Regions from separate parts of the Sporomusa rhizae genome, predicted to be linked through region 2. Evidence: riboswitches for the same ligand, from Rfam matches in the RefSeq annotation. Region 2 holds a riboswitch; each other region holds the start of a gene.
What was found. A riboswitch is a leader RNA that binds a small molecule or an ion and turns the genes downstream of it on or off. The one in region 2 is predicted to bind cobalamin.
Positions count from the first base shown of each region.

Region 1 (6,778 bases), 490 kb from region 2:
TTTGGCTATTGGGCTATTATTAGCTTCTTCCTGGCTGTAGTCCGCTCAGGCCAAATATAACCAATTATTTTATATTCATTCACCGCCTGGTAACTAAGCGTTTTTTTCTGTACCTGCTTGTTATGTTCAAGGCTATCAAACCGGATACCCGCATCATTGATGTCGCGGACGATACCGACCGTTATTTGGGTTGATTGGTCAGACAAGATAACGATGGATCCTAACTTGGCGTCTGTAACGGAAGTCTTAACGGTCCAACCATTCTGGCAAGCCTGATCCAGCCAGGTTTCAGGCTTACCCCTCCAATTCATTCCCGGAGGTGGAGCAATTTTATCAAATTCTTTGGCAACAAACGCTTCCGGGGATGAGTCCGTAAAACCCTTATACAAAGGGTCATCACCGCAGTCTCAGGCCAAAGAGGTGGATGGGGTAATGACAAAAAACACAATAGCAGCAACTAGTGCAATGATGACTTTCTTCATGAATACCTCCCGGAGGACCCGCAGGGAAAATTCTATTGCGCATCCGAGTCCCGATTTAGTTTGTCCGTTTTTTGGTTACTCTGGAATTTGATAATCTTTTTCTTTCACTAATCGCACAAGAGCATCAACAACCTCAGGGGCATATAATACCCCTTTATTTGATAGGAGTTCTGCCAGGGCGACATCTATTCCTAATGCCGGCCGGTAAGGTCTATTGGTGTTTTTTACCGGAGGGGTGTAAGGTGCTTACTTAAAATACCTATTTCCCACAAAATAAAAAAATCCTGCAAGATTTTATTTTCTTGCAGGCGGCAGATCAGGGACTAGTAACTCCCTACCATTTTCTTCTAAGCATTTTTTGGGTTATCGCTTCGACAACACGGGAAGAAAGCTCAAATTCGTCAAAAATTTGATACAGAGGTTTTGTTGCCTGATCCACATACTGATATAGAGCAGATAAAGGGGTTGATAGTGGCAGATTGACGGTAGCTAGAACTACATTTTCGGCAGCTGACCGTTTCGCTACTGAGCTCGCACGAGCTGCCCATGAGGTAAGCACTCTATGTTGTAATTGAGTCCATCGGAAATAAAATGTAAGATTCGTAGTTTCAATTTCATAGTCCATAGCTTGTGCAAATGCTAACCCTACAGCCAAAGATTCTCCCACCCTCCAAATAGGCAATCCAAAGTCTAATACCTCTAAGGGTCTAATCGTTGATTGTAAATCGTCTTCCAGGGCATGATACAGGTAAAAATGCCCTTGTGGATCAATTCGCCAAAAGTCTATATGATTAAACCACTCCTTGTTGAGAGCTACTATACAAGCTTCCCAGGCATTCTCAAAAACATAGGGGTGAGTTGCCGGATTACTAAACCCTCTGCTATCTAACCAAATTGGCCAGCCTGTATAATTCGGATTACTTGCTAATAACAAATTTAGAAAAGATTGATTTGCAGAATGTTTTTGCTCCTGTGAATTGATAACACAGCTAACTTCCCAGGAGCCATGCTCAGGAAGCTGGTCATGATATTTTTCCTTGACTACAGTTTCAAATCGCTTCTTACCGGTATCCAGTAAATGAATAGCTACTTCCTCATAACGCTCCGATCGAGTCTGCGAAAATTCAATGATACTGCTAAATAAAGACTGCAAAACTCCTTTGTCTATATGGGAAAGATGTCGCCGGATAAACCGCCCTAAATCCGCTTCCCGATTATCAAAACAAATATAAGTCAATTTTCCCCAATCTTGATAGGTTGCTTCAGAAGTGCTCGGTGTTCCATTGCTTTTTAATGTTCTAACGTAAACGGTATTCTGCTTAATTAACAACTTATTATGGGAATCTCTTAATTCAGACTTAGTCGAAACGGGTGTGCGTATCCCCTCTTCGATACAGATCACGGGATAATCCTGCCCATCTTTTTCAATAAAACAAATATCTATTTCAAATTGCGGATAGGCGTATTTCGAAACAATAGATTGAATGTTGTCAAGAGAAAAAAGCTCCCGCACATCCTGAGTAGGCGCATTATTAACATCCGGTTGCCGTGATTCTTCATCAAAACCAATGAAAAAGAAGCCACCATTATTATTTCTCATAGCAATGCAGACTTTAATAATCTTCGCAATTCCTTCCGGCGATTTGGGGTCGATCCATCTCTTAAACTCGATATTCAAACTTTCGGTTTGCCTGTCGATTAATTCCTTCAAATACTCTTCCCTACTCTTCACAAGTTCAATTCCTTTCTTACTATCGTTTTCATAAAGGTGAACTTAGGCCTGCCTGGTAAGTTTCTTTCTCCATAAAAGCAACATGGGAGGCAAAAGCAACGCCTATATATATATTTATACTAATTGGCCGGATAGTGATGATAGTTAATTAGAAAATAATGAAAAATACTCCCTTTATAGAACAGTTATTATTTTAACTGTCAACTATAAAGGCAATGTCATTAAGATAAGCTTATAAGAAACCCCAGTAGTAGAAAAGTGATACCGCTGGGGTTGTCGCATACACAGAATAACATAGAAAACGCAGGTGTTTTTGACTTTTGAGCAACACAAAAGCAGATGCCCGAAAAGCATCTGTAAAGTCCTTTCACGCATGTTAAATCTCAAATAATTCTGTACTGGAACCCTACTGCTGAAATTGGATTTTGATATCTAGGAAATTGTCGGCCAGGGCGTATTGGGGAAAGGTGCTTACCTATCAGTTTAAGAACTTGGACCGCTGGAATTAACTCTCTCAAAAATTGACGGCATATATTTAAAGCCACTGGAAAATTTACTCGCAAATCTTCCGAAATACTGATGTGATGCATGATAATGAAAGAGTAATTGTATAGAATTAGTCTGGCAAAAATCTCTTGCAATATAAAATCCTTCTTTTTGCTGTGCAGACTTGCCAAACCCACAGCATATTTAAGCTCCTTAAAAGATGTCTCAATTCCCCAGCGCAGATTATAGAACTGTTTTATTTTCTCCGGCGGAAAATCTTCGGCATTGAGATTTGTATAAACCGTTTCATACACACCATCAGCAATAGCGAAGCGAACGGCACGAAAATGTAAATCATAAAACTTGGAATCTTTCGGTTTAATGAAGTCAAATGTCGTATGTGGTTGTATCCATCGATACCGATGGGGGTATGCTTTTAAAAGCGGTAACGTTTCTTTGGTTTGGCGCCGGGTGAGAGTTAACGTGATTTCTTCATCGTATTCCGGGCAATTTGGTAGAGAAAGCCTTGATATAATCCCATAGGATTCTTTCGCCCGGATGATATAGTACCATGATTTCTCCTGAAAATGAGCGATATTGTTGAATGACTCATATCCCCGATCCATGATTGCAATTACATTTCCGCTGATTTCAGACTGGTCTACCATGGATACTAAGGCTTTATGCTCATTCATGCCTTTCTTGGGTTGTACGGATGCACCGACATAAACCTTGCCCATCAGGTCATACATAGCGTCCAAATGCACAAGATTGTAATTTTTGCTATCTTCGCTGTTCCTGATGGAGGAGAATCCATCATTTGAATTTGACGGAAGTCTCAAATCCAAACCGTCAACAGCGAGCAACCTGTAGTCTTGTAATGAATTCTCCGATACTGTTAGTCTTGTAAATTCGTGAAACAGTAGTTTCAGTGCTTCTGGACGAATTTTGTCTCTCTGCTGGACAAATGCTGAAGCGGTTGCAGTCTCTGACGAATAGCCTAGCCAATCATATAATTCTTTTGAAAGGCTATTGCCTCCCATGCCTACAAGCATAAGCAGCATAGTATGCAGTGATAATTTGCGTTCGCGTGAAAAATCTTGCCCTGGTCGTTTCACGCAAGCCGGTAAATCTGCTGTGATTGAGCGTATCGCTTGGTGCAGCGCAGTTCGTACCTGCTCTGGATATGCTTTCTTTTTCATTTTAAAAGGCCTCCTTAAAAATGTCCTCATTTTCAAGGCGAAGCCTTCGATTTTTATTTATTTGTCAAGTGTTTTTTTATAATTGATAAATTTTATATGCCCACCTGTATGTATAAGAAAAACACAACCATCTTAATCTGGATGGTTGTGTTTTTCAGCATTAACTTAATGACATTGACTATAAAGGGAGTATATCAGTTTGCTCTCTCAAACCTTGCCAAGACTTTCATCCTTGACATATATAGGTTTGCTAATTTGTCAACATACATCAGATATAAATATCAAAATTTCAACATACCTCATTCTTATTTACCCTTATACTGAATGAACACAATCCCAATCTTGCCGCAAAAAACATTCGCCATCTTCCTTATAGACCTTCTTAATATTGATTCCGGTATCAGCTCCGATATCGGCCCCGATAACCAGATTATTATTAACAATACTAAGTGGTATATAGGAAGCACCATCCATATTATTAATTTTATTGTTCACTATTTTTTGCTGTGCCTTTGTCAATGAATTTCCCAAACTAATTACTCTTAACATATTTTACCCTCCAACTAACTATATAAATTTCATTTTTCATCACAAATATCAAGCCCTTTCCGTATAACACAGAAAGGGCTAATTATAAGAAAATCAATTAATTCCGTCGAAAAACGGAATCATGACTGTTCCAATAATCCCCTCCCCATCTCTCGCAGGTCAAGCGGCGATTGTCAAATAGGCAGTTCTTCTGACTCAGGTTCATTGGTTGCCTGCGCCTTCCCGGATTACTCCAGTGACATGTTTGCAGGTTTCCTTCCCCTTACAGCGGCGGGACCGTGACGGCTTTTCACCGTTCTTCCCTATTAAGCCCGTTGGGCACCTATTCCTATCATTTTTTTGTTTTTCAGTTCATTACTTACATAACGTTATACAAAAATATTTTTATTAATTATAATATAACAGGACTATTTACATATGTAAAATATTTATATCGACTCATAATTATTCGATTTTCGAATGATTATGAGAAATATGTAGTCATGGGCGTGAGCTCGTTAAAAGATTGATTAACTCCGCCGCCGTTCGCGGCAAGTGATTACCGGGAAGTATAAGTTGGCGCTGCCGCAATTCATTATATATTTCGCCAAGCACCGGCTGAGCATAACCAAACGCTGTATGGTCTGAACGGACAAGCACATCGGCAGGATTGCCACTAGCCACTGTTTGGCCCTGCGATAATACATAGACAAAATCCGTCCATCCCCACACCCATTCAACATCATGTGTCGCCACTACCAATGTCGTGCCTTGGTTGTGCAGCCTTGCCATAATATCATTCAAATTCAGCACCCCTGGATAATCGAGTCCAGCCGTTGGTTCATCCATGATAAGAACTTCCGGCTCCATAGCCAGTACGCCCGCCATTGCGACCCGTTTTTTTTGCCCATGGCTTAAAAAGTGTATAGGTTCGTTGCGGTATTCCAGCATTTTGACAGCATCCAGTGCGGCTTCCGCTCTCTTATGAGCAACCTTCGGCGTTAATTTCAAATTCATTGGGCCAAATAATACATCGTCCAATACACTTCCGGCAAACAGTTGCGCATCCGGATCCTGAAACACCAGCCCCACCCGCTGCCTTAGCATGGTAACAAAGGATCTGGAGTACTCATATGCTTGCCCCTCATATAAAAGACTTCCTGCCTGTGGCCGAAGGATAGCATTGAGATGCAAAAAGAGCGTAGACTTACCGGCTCCATTGGGTCCTACCAAAGCAATTCTGGCACCACGTGGAATACTCATTTGAACACAATCCAAGACTTTTTTAGCTAAATGATAGCTAAAAGAAAGATTACGTACTTCGATCAGTGAGGTTGTTGACATGCAAAAAGCTCCTTACAAGCATTTTCACCTAATGGCCGCAGTGCCTATTAAACCGGCAAGTAACCCCAAAATCACCAACAGCCGGTAGAAGTTCACTGGTTGACGAGCATACTGAAATATCAGTTGATTGCTGTAATTTCTGGCTAATAGCGCGATATATAGTTCATGTGATGTAACAAACGACTTACGGCCAACATTGGCAGCCAACAAACCCAGTGAGTAAAGAGACTGCGTCATTCCCGAATAGCCCAGCCGTGATTGCTGCGCCATATAAATCTGTGCCAGCGCTTCATGAAAGACAAAAATAAACCGGTAAGTAAGCAGAGCAATTTCCATCACTACGCGTAAAGGGGAAAAACGTGAAAAAATCGCGGTAATATACGCCACCGGAGTAGTTGTTGCCAACATAAATAAGCAAGACAGCGAAGCCATACTCCTGAGAAGTAAGCCTTGCACCCGAAAAACATCCTCAAGAGTAATTCCGATATATAGCGTCCCTATTGACAACAGAAACCACGCCGAAAACGGCTGGGTCGAAAAGCTGAGAAGCACAGAAACCAATCCTGCAACTAAAAAACCAAGAGGTATTAGCCAGAGCTGTAAAATATATCGCACAGGAATACGGGCATATAGCATCACCGCATGCATAAGCAAAATGATGCTTAAGAGGGTTACCGGCTGAGGAAAACACAACGCCACAGCTAAAGTACCTCCGCCTAATACCATTTTCTCCGTCACACTGACTTGGCGCAATGCATTATTATAGGCCAGATAATCCAAATAAAACATTTATCATTCTCCCGCCCCGGCTATTTTGTCACTTAGCCTTGCTCACTCTGTTCTAGAAGCATTCCGCCCTCGATAATACCCAAAAAAATAACCAAGAAACCCTGCTCCAAGCCCGGCTTGTACCGCAAACAAAAAGCTTTCCACCTCACCGGAGGGCGGCTCCCAAATAGTATTAAACCATGGTTCATAATCCGGGCTAACGCCTTTCACTATAC
Region 1 covers NZ_CP156925.1:692,310-699,087, reverse strand. The annotation lists gene SRRS_RS03170 (hypothetical protein) at 6-389, opposite strand; gene SRRS_RS03165 (helix-turn-helix domain-containing protein) at 817-2,193, opposite strand; gene SRRS_RS03160 (IS4 family transposase) at 2,598-3,902, opposite strand; gene SRRS_RS03155 (hypothetical protein) at 4,218-4,451, opposite strand; cobalamin riboswitch at 4,614-4,792, opposite strand; gene SRRS_RS03150 (energy-coupling factor ABC transporter ATP-binding protein) at 4,932-5,774, opposite strand; gene cbiQ (cobalt ECF transporter T component CbiQ) at 5,799-6,563, opposite strand; gene SRRS_RS03140 (energy-coupling factor ABC transporter substrate-binding protein) at 6,606-6,778, opposite strand, start outside.
Region 1: it holds a riboswitch for cobalamin, as region 2 does, so the genes downstream of both, SRRS_RS03155 (hypothetical protein) here and SRRS_RS05405 (TonB-dependent receptor plug domain-containing protein) in region 2, are expected to answer to the same signal.

Region 2 (6,778 bases):
GTAATCCCATATCTAAATAACAAGGTAAAACTGAAGAATTGAATAATTAATGACAAGGAGATGTGGAAATGCAAAAAATGCGATATGAGATTTCAAAACTGACTATAGTTAGGATGGCAATCTATTATAATACCCTGAAAAAAATGCTTGATGAAGGAGAAACAACGTGCCCTTCAACCAAAATAGGGCAGCGCACCGGTATAAGTTCGTCAATAATACGCAAAGACTTATCTTGCTTCGGTGAGTTTGGCACGAAAGGCGTTGGTTACAGGATTGATTTTTTAATGCAATGGATTGGTCAGATTCTAGGGTATAATACAACTTGGAATACAATAGTAGTAGGAACGGGAATACCGTTATTGACAATGAATTATCAGAATTTCTTGCCACCCGGTTTTCAAGTAACAGCGGTTTTAGATATAAACGAGCAGAATTTCGGAGTACCGCTGCCTCAGTTGGGGATAGCAATTGAATCCTTGCGAAATTTAGAATCCATTGTATTTACAAAGAAGGTAAGCATAGGTTTGGTTGCGGTGTTGCCGGATCAGGCCCAGATTATAACCGACCGGCTTATTGCCGCCGGGGTTGTCGGTATTGCTAACTTTACCCAAGCCCAGGTCATAGTGCCTGACAATGTTGCACTGACTCAAATTAATGCAGGCTCGATGTTAAGCCAGCTTTCCTACGATTTGGCTAACCCTTTGAAGCTAAGAGTCCAGCAACCCAAAGCTAAGAAAAATAATAGAAATAATCGTCCCCAAAAATTCAAAACAGGCCTTTCAGAAAGGCGAACATCTCTGAAAAGACTATTTTTATAATTCGCCTCTAGACAGTTGAGTCAGGCCCTAGGGGGAAGAAATACAGGGATAATCTTTAAAAAAACGGCTAAGTCCCCGGACAAAGCGACGACCCTTCCGTAGGTTAAACCAACTGAAGGGTCGTTTCTTTATTAGGAAGTATATTCAACTGGAAAAGAGATTTGGTTGATATAGGTTTGCGTATCTGCTGTGAGCCAATGGTTCTTTAAGGGGAAAACATATACGTTACCGGCAACTATTAAACGGTTGCGCTGGATAAAGTCCAGAATCTTATTATATATGGAAGGCATTTTTTGATAATAAGTTCCTTTGAAGCGGACTGTCAGATACAATCCTTCCGGGCGAACAAAGCAGTATTTTTCGGCATTGGTATGGGCAACAGGCGTAAAAAATTGCAGTGTTTTATTAAATTTTTCTGCAAAAAAATCATCTTTACCGATAATCCAACCGGTAGTAAATTCTTTAAAGTGTTCCTTGGAAAAAGCAGTTTGATTATGTTTTGACAGAATTTTGAAGCGTTCCCGTGGCGTCATATCTGTGGTTAAAAATTCGCTGACCAGCAAGAATTTTTTTCCTTGGTAATTTAATTGAATTTGGTCCAATTGAGTTTTGCGTATTTTTTCTATTGTTTTTAAAGACATATGTAAACTATTTTTGATTTTTATTGTTTCATCTATAATTTTATTACATTCTTGTTCTTTTTTCTGTAAAATTTGCTCAAAATTACTGATACTGCGATTATGGAGATAATCTTTAATATCTTGAATGGGGATATTTAATTTTCGCAAATTTAGAATAATTTCCAATATGAGATATTGAGAAACAGAATAGTAACGATAACCATGTTCGTTTACAAATGCCGGGACTAATAATTCGTTTTTATCATAATATAGCAAAGTTTGCTTGGGAATACCATAGAGCGAAGCTAACTCGCCCGCTGTGATGTAGTTTTCTTTTTCATGCGTCATAGGTAATATTCTCCTAAGATATGATGCTGGTAGGAAAAAGCTAAAACAGCGAACTGTAAAAGATCGGCAGCCGTGCCTGTTCAGCCAAGTGCATCTATACTCATTATTGGTGATGAAGTAGATTATGTCAAGGATAGTCATGATTTTTTAGGGATATAAAGAAGTTAGAGTTCCGGGATAAATTGTTAGCGGGAGCAAAATATGCTTGACTGTATGACCACTATATAGATTACAGTAAACAATAAAAGATAATTTTTAAAGAGGTGAAAATAATGAGTACTGAAAAAAAACATCCTGAATATCAAATCCCCAATGACCCACATGCCAAGCACCGTTATGAGAGTGCCATGAAACACGTTCAATTTGCGAAAGAAGCAGGGAAATCTTCGGAAGAAATCCATGAGATTTTTCACAAAGTAATGAACTTCGACCCTAAAAATATCGAAAACATTCCCCAGGATGAAGCTCACAAAAAATACCGCTCCGCAGTAATTCATGCCCAAAAGGCGTTAGAGAACGGTAAAACTTCTGAAGAGGCTCATGCAATCTACAGGAATATTCTCTCGGGAAATACCGAAGGAAAATGTCACCATTCATAATAAAAATCCGTTAGTAAGCGAATTGTTAAGACTTGACTGTATGACTGGTATATAGATTAAAGTTTACGCTGATTGATTCTGAGTTTAATTGAATATCCATGAGAAGATAGGTGCCGAAAGGCTTAATAGGGAAGACCGGTTAAATTCCGGCGCGGTCCCGCCACTGTAACGGGGAGCAAGCTTAAGATATGCCACTGAGAGCGATGATCTTGGGAAGGTTTAAGTAAGCCATGATCCAGAGCCAGGAGAACTGCCTGTCTGATAATCACCGTTGTACCCACGAGCGATGGGAAGGGGATTTATAGTAGCACGTTTGGCTTAGAAGTTGTTCTGCGTCAGTATGTGTTTTTGCTGAAATATTCTCCTGGTCACTGACTAGGAGTTTTTTTAGCATAAAACTGTATCTTTTTTCCGGCTGCCTTGGCAGCCGGATTTTTTTGTATAGAAAGTATGACTTTCGCCAAGGCTCGGCATAAGCCGTGTTTCTTTATCCTGATCGACAGCAATGACGTAGACGGCACCTATGCCATTGGGACAAGCGTTATGAAAGGAAGTTGAATGATGAAAAAGAAAGAAAAGCAGAAGCATTGGGGTAAAAGGCCCCTTATAACAATGCTAATTATTGGGGCCGTACTGTGTGAAGGGATCGTATTTGCCGCAGGAGAAAGCATTCAAAGTTATGACTTGGATACCGTGATTGTTACGGCTCAGCGCACAGAAACCAGGGATTTAGAAACGCCGGCGACGACTACGGTTATTACAGCGAGAGATTTGAAAGAAAAGGGCGCCATCAGTGTTTACGACGCCTTGGAACGTGTAGTCGGGGTACATAGCTATTCTTACGGGTCAGGCGGCGAGGATTACGGCGGAATGTACTCTCGCATTATGGTCCGCGGCTTAGATAAAGGGACATTAGTACTAGTTAACGGAACTCCGGTTAATTTAATGAACGTCAACTCGATGATGAGCTCCATTCCGGTTGAAGCGGTAGAACGGATTGAAATCGTTAAAGGGTCCAATGCAGTTTTATATGGCGCCGAAGCAATGGGCGGCGTTATTAATATCATTACCAAAAAACCTGACGGCAAAGCTGGCGGCAGTATTACAACGACTTATGGCAATTATGATAAAAATTATTCCGCAGCCGTCAACGGCGATAAATTTGAGTTGTTTTATAAAAAGGAGTACAGGGGTGCGATTGACCAATATAATCGTTTATATACAACCAGTACGAAAAAAATTGCCAAAGAAAAAGGAACCAAGGACGCTATATTTCTTAGCTACAATATTACGGACGATCTAACCTTTAATTATGCTTATGCCGATACTGACAGTCATTTTAGGCAATATACTTATAATAAGAGTACAAAAGATTGGACGACTCTTTATAAAAATTACTATTATTATGATAATAGGCAAAATGTTAGCCTTGTTTATAATAATAAAGAGACAGATTATAAGTCCGTACTGGCTTACAATAAAAACAGGTTCAGACCAGGCGGAGACGCAACAACGAATACTGATTTAAGCAGTTATAATTTTGATAACCAAAAAGTATGGCACCTGCGCAATGGAAAAGATTTTCTGGTTGGCGGGGTCACATTGCAAAGCGAGCACTATACCCAAAATTATGGCGCGCACAGAGGTAATTTTAACCGTGACAGCTATGCCGTGTATACTTCGTATTCCCGTCAATTGACAGATGATTTTACCGCTATAGTTGGCTTGCGCGGACACTTCGTGCAGGCAAATGAATACGATGCCGCTCAAAATATTTTGTTGCCGCAATTGCAAACCGTATATAAAATTAACGATCACACCTCATGGTATACCAATATTGGAAAATCATTTGAAATGCCTGCATGTAATTCTCCTTTTTATGGTTCAGGGGCAGTATCGACCGCCATCAAATTAAAACCGCAAGAAGGCTGGAATTATGAAACAGGAATGAAATTCATTCATAACGATGAATCTTTGAAACTGGCAGTGTTTAACATGAAAATTAAAAATAAGTTCAAATGGGTAAAAGAGGATACTGTGATTTTTCCGGGTGGCGATCCCAATACAAGCATACAAATTAACCAGGATCAATTCCGCAATACAGGTATCGAAATAGAATATAACAAGAAGCTCAATGATAACTGGAAATATAATCTTGGCGTATCTTACAGCAATCCTGAAGCTAAAAATGGAAACGATAATTGGGAACAAACCGGTGCTAAATTGCAATATTCTCTTGGAACCACCTATACTAAAAATAAATTCACTGCAAATACAGACTTTTTTGTAACGGCGAAAAGAGAGATGGCGTTTTATAATCTACAAGGCCAAATGACGCCAGTAGACCATAGAGTCCCCAATTATGTTAATTTAAATCTTACTCTTCAATACAATGCTACTCCTAATGACCTAATTACGCTGGCGGGCTACAATTTGTTAGACAGAAATAATCCGATTAATTATAATGAATACTGGTCGACACCGCTTAATTATAGACTTTCTTATACTCATAACTTCTAATTATTAATTTTATTTGCGCGGCAGATATTAGCCTACCCTTCAGCAGGGATTAAACCTAACTGAAGGGTAGCTCTTTATTTTAGTTGATATAGGTTTTTAGTTTGCCTTTTCATGCGTTATAGATATACTCGCCTAGGCTATGATGCGTATCAGCGCAGTAAACCTGTCTATATTTCTTTATTAGTGATGAATTGGTGGGTGTTAAGAATAGGACTGACCATTGACTGTATAACCACTATATAGAGTACAATAGCGAAAAGCTAACTGTTAATCACTGTTACCTACGGGTATTAGCCATCTTGAGATGGTTTAAATGAATCAGCGGGAGTGAATGGGATGGGAAAAATTATTTTTGTCGTTAATACAGATATTCGGCATACTTTATTGACAAAAGCAAAAATAATGGCTGAGGATGAAGGTGGTTTCTCCGGTGAAGGGAAAGTTTTTATTGCGGAGAAAGAGGCCGTATGGAATGAGGAATGGGAGCAGAAACTGACCGGAGCCACGGTTGTTATTATGAACTGGATGGGACTGGGGATTGAATCCCCTTTTTTCAGGGGTGCCCGCCGTTTTTTCCAGCAGCATAACATGACGTATAAGATTACTGCCGGTGATGAGGCCGAAGAAAAGGATTCTGTTGGGTTTATCGATGAGGATCACCAATTGATTCAGCGGTATGAAACTTATGGCGGTATAGAAAATCACAAGAATTTATGGTGCTGGCTGTTTTGCCGCTTTGATCAGGCTGCTTGTAAGTTTGCGCTGCCAAAGCCATTGCATTGGCACGGGATTTATCATCCGCGGGCCCAAACGGTTTATACCGATTTAGAGCAATATGAGAAAGATTTCTGCCAACCGGGCCGTCCAACCCTTGGGTTCTTGTTTTATCGCAATGAATGGCTGATGGACAATCTTGCTTATCACAACGCAGTGATTGAGGAAGCTGAGCGACAGGGCTTTAATATTGTTGCCGTATTCAGCCAGGGTATTGCCAATGCTGAACTGGCTGTGCCGGGATTGAAAGAGGCAATCCGCAAGTATTTCATGAAAGACGGCAAGACCTATATTGACGTCATGATCAATACGATGAAATTTTCACTGACGGCTTCCGGCGCCCTTGCCTATTCTGTCATAGCGGAATTGAACGTTCCGCAGCTCCAGGCCTATACGCTCCTGACTCCGGTTGAACAATGGCGGGAAAGCATGGAAGGTATGTCAGCCATGGAGGTCTCTATCAGCATTACGCTGCCGGAATTCGATGGTATCATTCATGGCATACCTATTGCGGGCAAGCATAAAGATGATGACGGTATGGTCAGCTATGAGCCGATTGCCGACCGGATTAATCTTCTGGTGCGCCGGGCGGGTAAATGGGCGGCCTTACGCTATAAAGCCAATGCCGAGAAAAAGATTGCAATTATTTTTCACAATTACCCGCCGAAGAACTCTAATATAGGTACGGCATTCGGCATGGATTCGCCGGAAAGTGTTCGCCTTTTGCTGGCGGCCATGAAGGAGCAGGGATATGCGATTGACCATATTCCGGCGGACAGCAAAAGCTTTATGGAAGAAGTTATCCGGTGTGCGACAAATGACCGCCGCTTTATGACCGATGAACAGATTCGGCAAGCTATCGGCAGAGTAAGCAAGGCAGAATATCAATTGCTGTTTGATACATTTTCGCCTAAGGTTACAACCCAGATGACGGATGGCTGGGGTGAGCCGCCTGGTGAAGTATTCAATTTCGACGATCAGTTGCTGGTTCCCGGGATGAAAAATGGCAATATTTTGATTACCGTTCAGCCGCCGCGCGGTTTTGGCGAGGAGCCGGGCAAAATTTATCATTCGCCTGATTCACCGCCAACCCATCATT
Region 2 covers NZ_CP156925.1:1,184,022-1,190,799, forward strand. The annotation lists gene SRRS_RS05385 (redox-sensing transcriptional repressor Rex) at 69-818, shown strand; gene SRRS_RS05390 (MerR family transcriptional regulator) at 950-1,786, opposite strand; gene SRRS_RS05395 (hypothetical protein) at 2,059-2,385, shown strand; cobalamin riboswitch at 2,477-2,658, shown strand; gene SRRS_RS05400 (hypothetical protein) at 2,773-2,973, opposite strand; gene SRRS_RS05405 (TonB-dependent receptor plug domain-containing protein) at 2,998-4,905, shown strand; gene cobN (cobaltochelatase subunit CobN) at 5,242-6,778, shown strand, end outside.

Region 3 (6,778 bases), 2.3 Mb from region 2:
GGAAGTTAGTCGCGTCCAAACATAATTCATAACCTGTCGACTCCATGTTATACTGCCAGTTCCAATAGGCTTTATTATCGGGGTGCACAGCCAAGGTTGAGTATCCCTCTTTGCGAAACAGCTTCGGCAGCGAATTATAGGTGTTATTCGGATAACGAAAATACTCGGTACCCCGGCGCAGCGGGTATATCGAATTATTGGCCATAAATTCAGCATCCGCGGTAGTCCCGTTACTAACCTGTTCATAAAAATTGGCGAAATATAGACTATTCTCGAGTAAACGGTTAAGTACAGGGGTGATTTCCCGGCCATTTAACGTATGCTTCAAATAAAAAGTCTCCAACGACTCTACTTGAATAAAAATCAAGTTCTGTCCCTTAAACAATCCTTTATACTCATTGCCTGGCAACACTTCGTTCTTCTCACGGTACCAAGCCGTAATATCATTTTTTTCCTGCGTGGTAAGCTCCAAGGGCCGACAGTCAGCAATATAGTTGTACCCATCAAATAAATGGTAGCCCAGGGGCGATAACCCGGTCACTGTCTGGCTGGGTGCCCAACACATGGAGAATAGCCATTGCTTTTGACCGCGCTCTTCCGAAACATCAAAGATGTAATGAGCATAGCCCAAATAAACAGCAGCAAGCCCGGTTAATAGAACATACAGCAATTTGTTTCTGTTTATTTGGTGACTGCGTCGATAAACAAACACTGTTGCCGCCATTAAAACCGGGATATCCCAGAACAGCTTACTATCTTCGCCTCTGCTCATTGACCATATACTGCTGCCTAAGTTTTCAAGATTGGCGGCCTGACTTATCGCATGCAGCGAGAGAAATGTTGCGAACGCCCGGTAATTCCATAAATCAAAAAGAAAAATGAAGGACAGTATCAGATTGATTCCGATTAAGAACCATGCTCTATTCCGGCCTTTAAGTAAAAAGGCCGGTGATAAAACGATAATGATAAAAGCAAGATATACCGCGTAACTAGGCACAACCGCACAAAAATCTGCGAAATAAGCCTTTTGAAATTCCGTATAATTAACTACCCCGATTACCAGGGCCGATTTAAACAGCAGTGCCAGTAAGGTACCAAGCCACAGCAAATAAACGTTGTAGGATTGCTTCATAGCGGCTACCCTCTGACTGACTTGTTTTGTTTTAGCGCCCCCGGCCCGTCCTGTGCAACAGCAACCTCGGCCTCGCCAAAGGTTTTCATATCACTCAGAACATGCAGCGAAGCCTTAAGTAGCGACATCCCCATAGCAGCCCCGGTGCCCTCGCCGACATTCATAGCTAACTTTAAATACGCAGGCAAGTCCAGCAGCGTAAGAATAGCGGCATGCCCCGGTTCGGCGGCAAAATGCGAACCAATCAGATACTCTTTGGCTTGCGGTGCTATTTTTACTGCCAGCAAGGCGGCCGCACCGCTGGCAACTCCGTCCAGTACCACCGCTGCACGCTCCGATGCGGCGCCGAGTATCACGCCAACAAGCCCAGCAATGGCTAAGCTTCCTACTTTTGTCAGCATATCCAGCGGATTTTGCTTATCCGGATGATTCACCTGCAGTGCCTGTCTAACAATCGCGCAGGTCTTTTCCTCCCAGTCTGCCGCGAGCGGTGCACCATAGCAAGCGGCAATAGCCAGACCAGGAAGATTTCCGGCCATCCCCATTTCGCCCAAACCGATAATCTGTACGCCTTGCGCTATTTGTTCTCTGGCAATGGTGATTCCCAAAGCAATAGCCCGCATGGTTTGTTCCCGGGTCATGGCCGAACCATTCGCCATATTCTCAGTGCCATAGGCTATTTTCTCCGGCCGTACTCCCGGGAAAGGCGGTAAATCGGAGGCCACGCCAATATCAATAACCAGCGGCTTTGCCTGAGCATGCCCGGCAAGTACATTGATGATCGACTTACCCTGGGAAAATCGGTGAAGTTTCTGTGCTGTTGTCAACTGCCTGTTGTCCCAGGCAAATTCAGCAGCTACGCCATTATCAGCCGCCATAATAATAATACTTTTTTCCAGACCGCTCGGACGGGGATTACCGGTAATGCCCGCAAGTTGTCTGGCTATATGTTCAAAATAATGCAGGCTGTTAAGCGGTTTGGTCAGGTTATCCAACCGCAATTGGCAGCGTTCCATTGCCGTCGTATCCAGAGGTTTTATTGATGTAATTATATCTTCAAGCATGAGTCCGGCCTCCCAGAGTATTCAGAAGTTTTATCGCCGCCTGTAACATATCTATAGCAACCGACGCACCAATAGCTTCGCCCAGCCGTACCCCCATATCCAGGCAGGCTTCCAAATGTAAATGGCTAAGGGCAATGATATGAGCCGGCTCACCTGACAGATGGGACGCAAATATATACTCTTTACACAACGGATTAATAGCATTAGCAATCAACGCCGCCGCCGTGGTATTCAGACCGTCAATAACTACGGCGCAGCGGTTAGCAGCACACCCCAAAACGACTCCGGCTAACGCACCAATTTCAAAGCCTCCCACCTTAGCCAACACGTCGAGCCCATCCTGGGCATTCGGTTTGTTTAGAGCGAGTGCCTGGCGTACAATTTCAATCTTCACCTGCATCCGGCTATCAGAAATGCCTGTTCCCCTGCCGGTAATCTGTTCCGGCGACAACCCTGTAAACGCGCCCACAACAGCAGCGCTAGAGGTAGTATTGCCAATACCCATTTCCCCTAGGCTAAAACATCTATAACCTTCCCGTACCTTTTCATTAACAATTTCAATCCCGGCTTCTATTGCCTGCACAGCCTGTTCACGCGTCATGGCCGGGCCGCGGGTAAAATCATTGGTGCCGTAGGCAATCTTCCGGTGCCGCAATCCGGGCACATGGGACATATCGCCGGCAATACCCATATCAACAACCACCATATCGGCGCCGCAGAAATTCGCAAAAGCATTAGCGCTGGCACCTTTTGATATCAGATAGTTGGCGGTCATATGCATAGTAGTTTCCACAGGGTAAGCGCTGATTCCCTGCCTGGCAACTCCGTGATCGGCCGAACTAATCACCATACAAGTCTTAGGCAAAGCCGGCCATTGCTCACCAGTAATACCTGCGTACTGCTTAACCATTTGCCCTAGATGGCCAAGACTGCCGCTTTGCCCGGCTACAGCCAGCAAGGATTCTTCTACTTGCTGCATAATACCGGTGTCGGTAGAAGTAATGTGTAAAAGTGCATCATTGAGTAAACTCATAGCAACCCCCATAAAAATTACAAAGTAAAGAAAACACTTCATTCGCCAACCCTTCGCCCAAAACAACAGCCGGTTTGCCTTTATCCAGACAAAGTTACCTGTTTTTGCCAGTACAAAAACAAAAGACTCTTTTGGTAAATCTCCAAAAAAGCCTTCTTTTTCCACGAAGGATGGTAAAGACGGTGTAAGGCAGGTCTCCTGGCTCCCGGTTCATCAATACTTACGCCTTCCCCTTGACGAGTGACATCTGTAAGCTCTCCCCGGTACAGTGGCGGGCCCGCGCTTATGCATGAAATCATGCTCAGACTTCCCTATTCTCCCTAGCCGTTAGCTAAAGGCACCTTAACCGCATACTATTCATTTAATGCCCTAATTATAACAAACCCGCGAAATAGCGTCAACGGTAAAGTAATAAAGAAGCAACCCTATCTATGCCTTACAGCAATAATAGGGTTGCCCTTCAATTTATATACGATACCTATGGCTTAACCGTAGCCTTAAACATTTGCTTGCCGTCTTTCATTTCGATAATAACAGCATTTTTCACTGCGTCATGAGTTGCGTTCAGAGTCGTCGAACCAGTGATGGTAGTAAAGTCTTTGGTAGCGGCAAGAGCCTCACGAATTTTAGTCGGGTCCAGGCTGTTGGCGCGTTTGATAGCGTCAATCAGCACATTGGCCGCATCATAGCCAAGTACGGACATAGCGTCAGGTGCCTGTCCATATTCTTTTTTGTAGGCTTCAACAAATTCTCTAGAAGTAGCACTGGTATCATCTACCGAATAATGATTCGTGAAATAAGTATTGTTGAGTGCCGCTGCTGTCCCTATTTCCACAAGCTTTGGCGAATCCCAGCCGTCGCCGCCAACAATAGGTACGGTAATACCAAGCTCCCGCGCTTGTTTTACGATTTTGCCAACTTCTTCGTAATAACCTGGTACATAAAGAACTTCGACATTTAGTGCCTTAACTTTGGTCAGGATTGTTTTAAAATCCTGGTCTTTTTGCAAGTAGGCCTCTTCGGCTAAAACCGCGCCGCCGCCTTTGGTAAAAGCATCTTTAAAGAATGCAGCCAAACCTTTACTGTAGTCGCTGCTGCTGTCAACCAACATTGCAGCTTTTTTAAGGTTTAGGGTATTGAGAACAAAGTTAGCGCCTACCGTTCCTTGGAACGGGTCGATGAAGCAAACACGGAACGTATAGTCTTTTACCTTGCCGGTTTTCTCATCAACAGTAACTTTGGGATTAGTTGCACCCACTGCTAAAAACGGTACTTTGGTGGACTCAGCTACACTAGAGGCAGCGATAGCATTGGAGCTGGCAAACATACCGGTGATGGCTACAACTTTGTCCTGCGTCGCCAATTTAGTCATAGCATTGGCCGCTTCAGAGGGTTCACTTTTGTTATCGGCAATAACAGCTTTAATTTGTTTGCCAAGTACCCCACCCTTGGCGTTGGCTTCTTTAATTGCCATCTTCGCACCATTGGCTGAAGAAGTCCCCATAGTTGCATTGCCGCCAGTCATCTCATTTAAAATTCCAATTTTGACTTCATTGGAATTCGCTCCCCCGCAACCAGTTACAATACCTGCCATGAGCAACATGATAATTAACATGGCTGCCGTTTTTACCCCTGTCTTCTTCATTGCTAAAATTCCTCCTCTTTTTTGGCTGCAGCTGCTTGTCCTGAATGCATAAAATTGCACAATAAACTTTATAATATAAGTTTATATCAGGCAAAAAATATAAAATGAGCCTTTGCTTACATACTGCAAAAGTATACTGTTAAAATACTTTTATAGTATTTTTTCAACCTCTATCCATTATAATTCTAAATTATATTACATGTTTTTTATTATTTCAAGGTATTTTTAGCTCTTTTTGTTTAACTATTATTATATTTTTATTCATTTGTACTCATCGAATGTACATACGGTTTCTTTGTCCGTCACTCATGTCTTTTGGCTTATATTTTTCTTTTATTTTTACTCTTCTTATAAATATTAAAGTGTGCCCTCTTCCCGAAAGAAGATAGCACACTTTAATTTAACTCATTTATTATTTCTTTTGCGCTTTAATTATATCGGCTATTCCAGTTTCTTTTATAATCTTCGTTAGCTTTATGTTATCTTTTAGCCATCGATCACCAAATTCCTCTGAACCTGAGTATTTTATTTCCATTCCGATATCTGCCATACTTTTCTTAAACTCGGAGTCGTTAATCATTTCCTTAAGACCCGCCAACAACCTTTCCTTTTCCGAAACTGGAAGCTCTTTTGGGGCAACTATTCCAATCCAAAAATTAAACGCAAGATTTATTCCTTGTTCCTTAAATGTAGGTATATTTTCGAAATCAGGGATAGTCAAACGTGTTTCCTCAGCAACACCCAATATTTTAACTTTCCCGCTTTTTACATGTTCTTTTATAACAGCCGGATTTCCAAAAATAAATTGTACATGACCACCTAATAAGGCAGTAAGGGACTCCATATCGCCCTTAAAAGGAACCTGCACAACGTTGATTCCTGCTTCTTTGCCAAGCATCTCACCAGCAATATGACTTGTTGATCCTAATCCCGCATGTCCAAATTTGATTTCACCAGGATGTTCTTTAGCATAATTCACTAAATCGTTTACACTATTCCAGGGCTTATCCGCTTGTATTGCTACGACCATTGGTAAGCTTACTACCTGAACCAGAGGCTCCAAGGCTGTAGCGTAATGGTATCTCGTTTCGCCATAAAGCGGTTGTAATATCGCACTAGTACCAGCGACCCCGATTGTGTATCCATCAGGTTTTGCACCAGCAATTTCGTTCATGCCGATTGTACCGGCACCCCCGGTCACATTAACAACCACTAACGGTTGTCCAAGATGTTTATGAGATGATTTTTCCAGCGCTCTTGCCAGTAAGTCCATACCACCCCCGGCAGCAAACGGTACAATGATATTAATGGGCTTAGTAGGATATTGCCGCGCAATTACACTCTCCTTTGTCAAATTACTGCACCCCCCTAATATAATTGACATGCATAAAAGGCCTATCAGCACCACAAGTAATTTAGTTTTATAGCTCATCGGACTATCTCCAATTTAAAATTTATAAACCCCTATTTCTTTTGCGCCCTAATTATATCGGCGATACCTGTTTCTTTTACAATCTTAGTCCATTTCACATTATCTTCAGCCCATCGGTCATTAAATTCATCTGGACCTAAGTACTCCACTTCCATTCCTATATCCATCATGACCTTTTTAAACTCAGGATCATTAATCATTTTCTTAAGTCCAGCTACTAATTTTGCTTTTTCAGCTGCCGGAATACCCTTAGGAGCTACTATTCCATTGCTAAAGTTAAACGAAACATTAATTCCTTGCTCTTTAAATGTTGGCACATTTTCGAATCCATGGATGGTCATGCGTTTTTCCTCAGCAACACCCAATATTTTGACTGTTCCACTTTGCACGTGTTCTTTTAAAGCAGCCGGATTGCCTGAAAGAATTTGTATATGTCCGCCTAACAAAGCAGTTAGCGCTTCTGAATCACCTT
Region 3 covers NZ_CP156925.1:4,698,970-4,705,747, forward strand. The annotation lists gene SRRS_RS21980 (LTA synthase family protein) at 1-1,132, opposite strand, end outside; gene SRRS_RS21985 (nicotinate-nucleotide--dimethylbenzimidazole phosphoribosyltransferase) at 1,138-2,196, opposite strand; gene cobT (nicotinate-nucleotide--dimethylbenzimidazole phosphoribosyltransferase) at 2,189-3,229, opposite strand; cobalamin riboswitch at 3,400-3,589, opposite strand; gene SRRS_RS21995 (ABC transporter substrate-binding protein) at 3,708-4,874, opposite strand; gene SRRS_RS22000 (Bug family tripartite tricarboxylate transporter substrate binding protein) at 5,287-6,258, opposite strand; gene SRRS_RS22005 (Bug family tripartite tricarboxylate transporter substrate binding protein) at 6,339-6,778, opposite strand, start outside.
Region 3: it holds a riboswitch for cobalamin, as region 2 does, so the genes downstream of both, cobT (nicotinate-nucleotide--dimethylbenzimidazole phosphoribosyltransferase) here and SRRS_RS05405 (TonB-dependent receptor plug domain-containing protein) in region 2, are expected to answer to the same signal.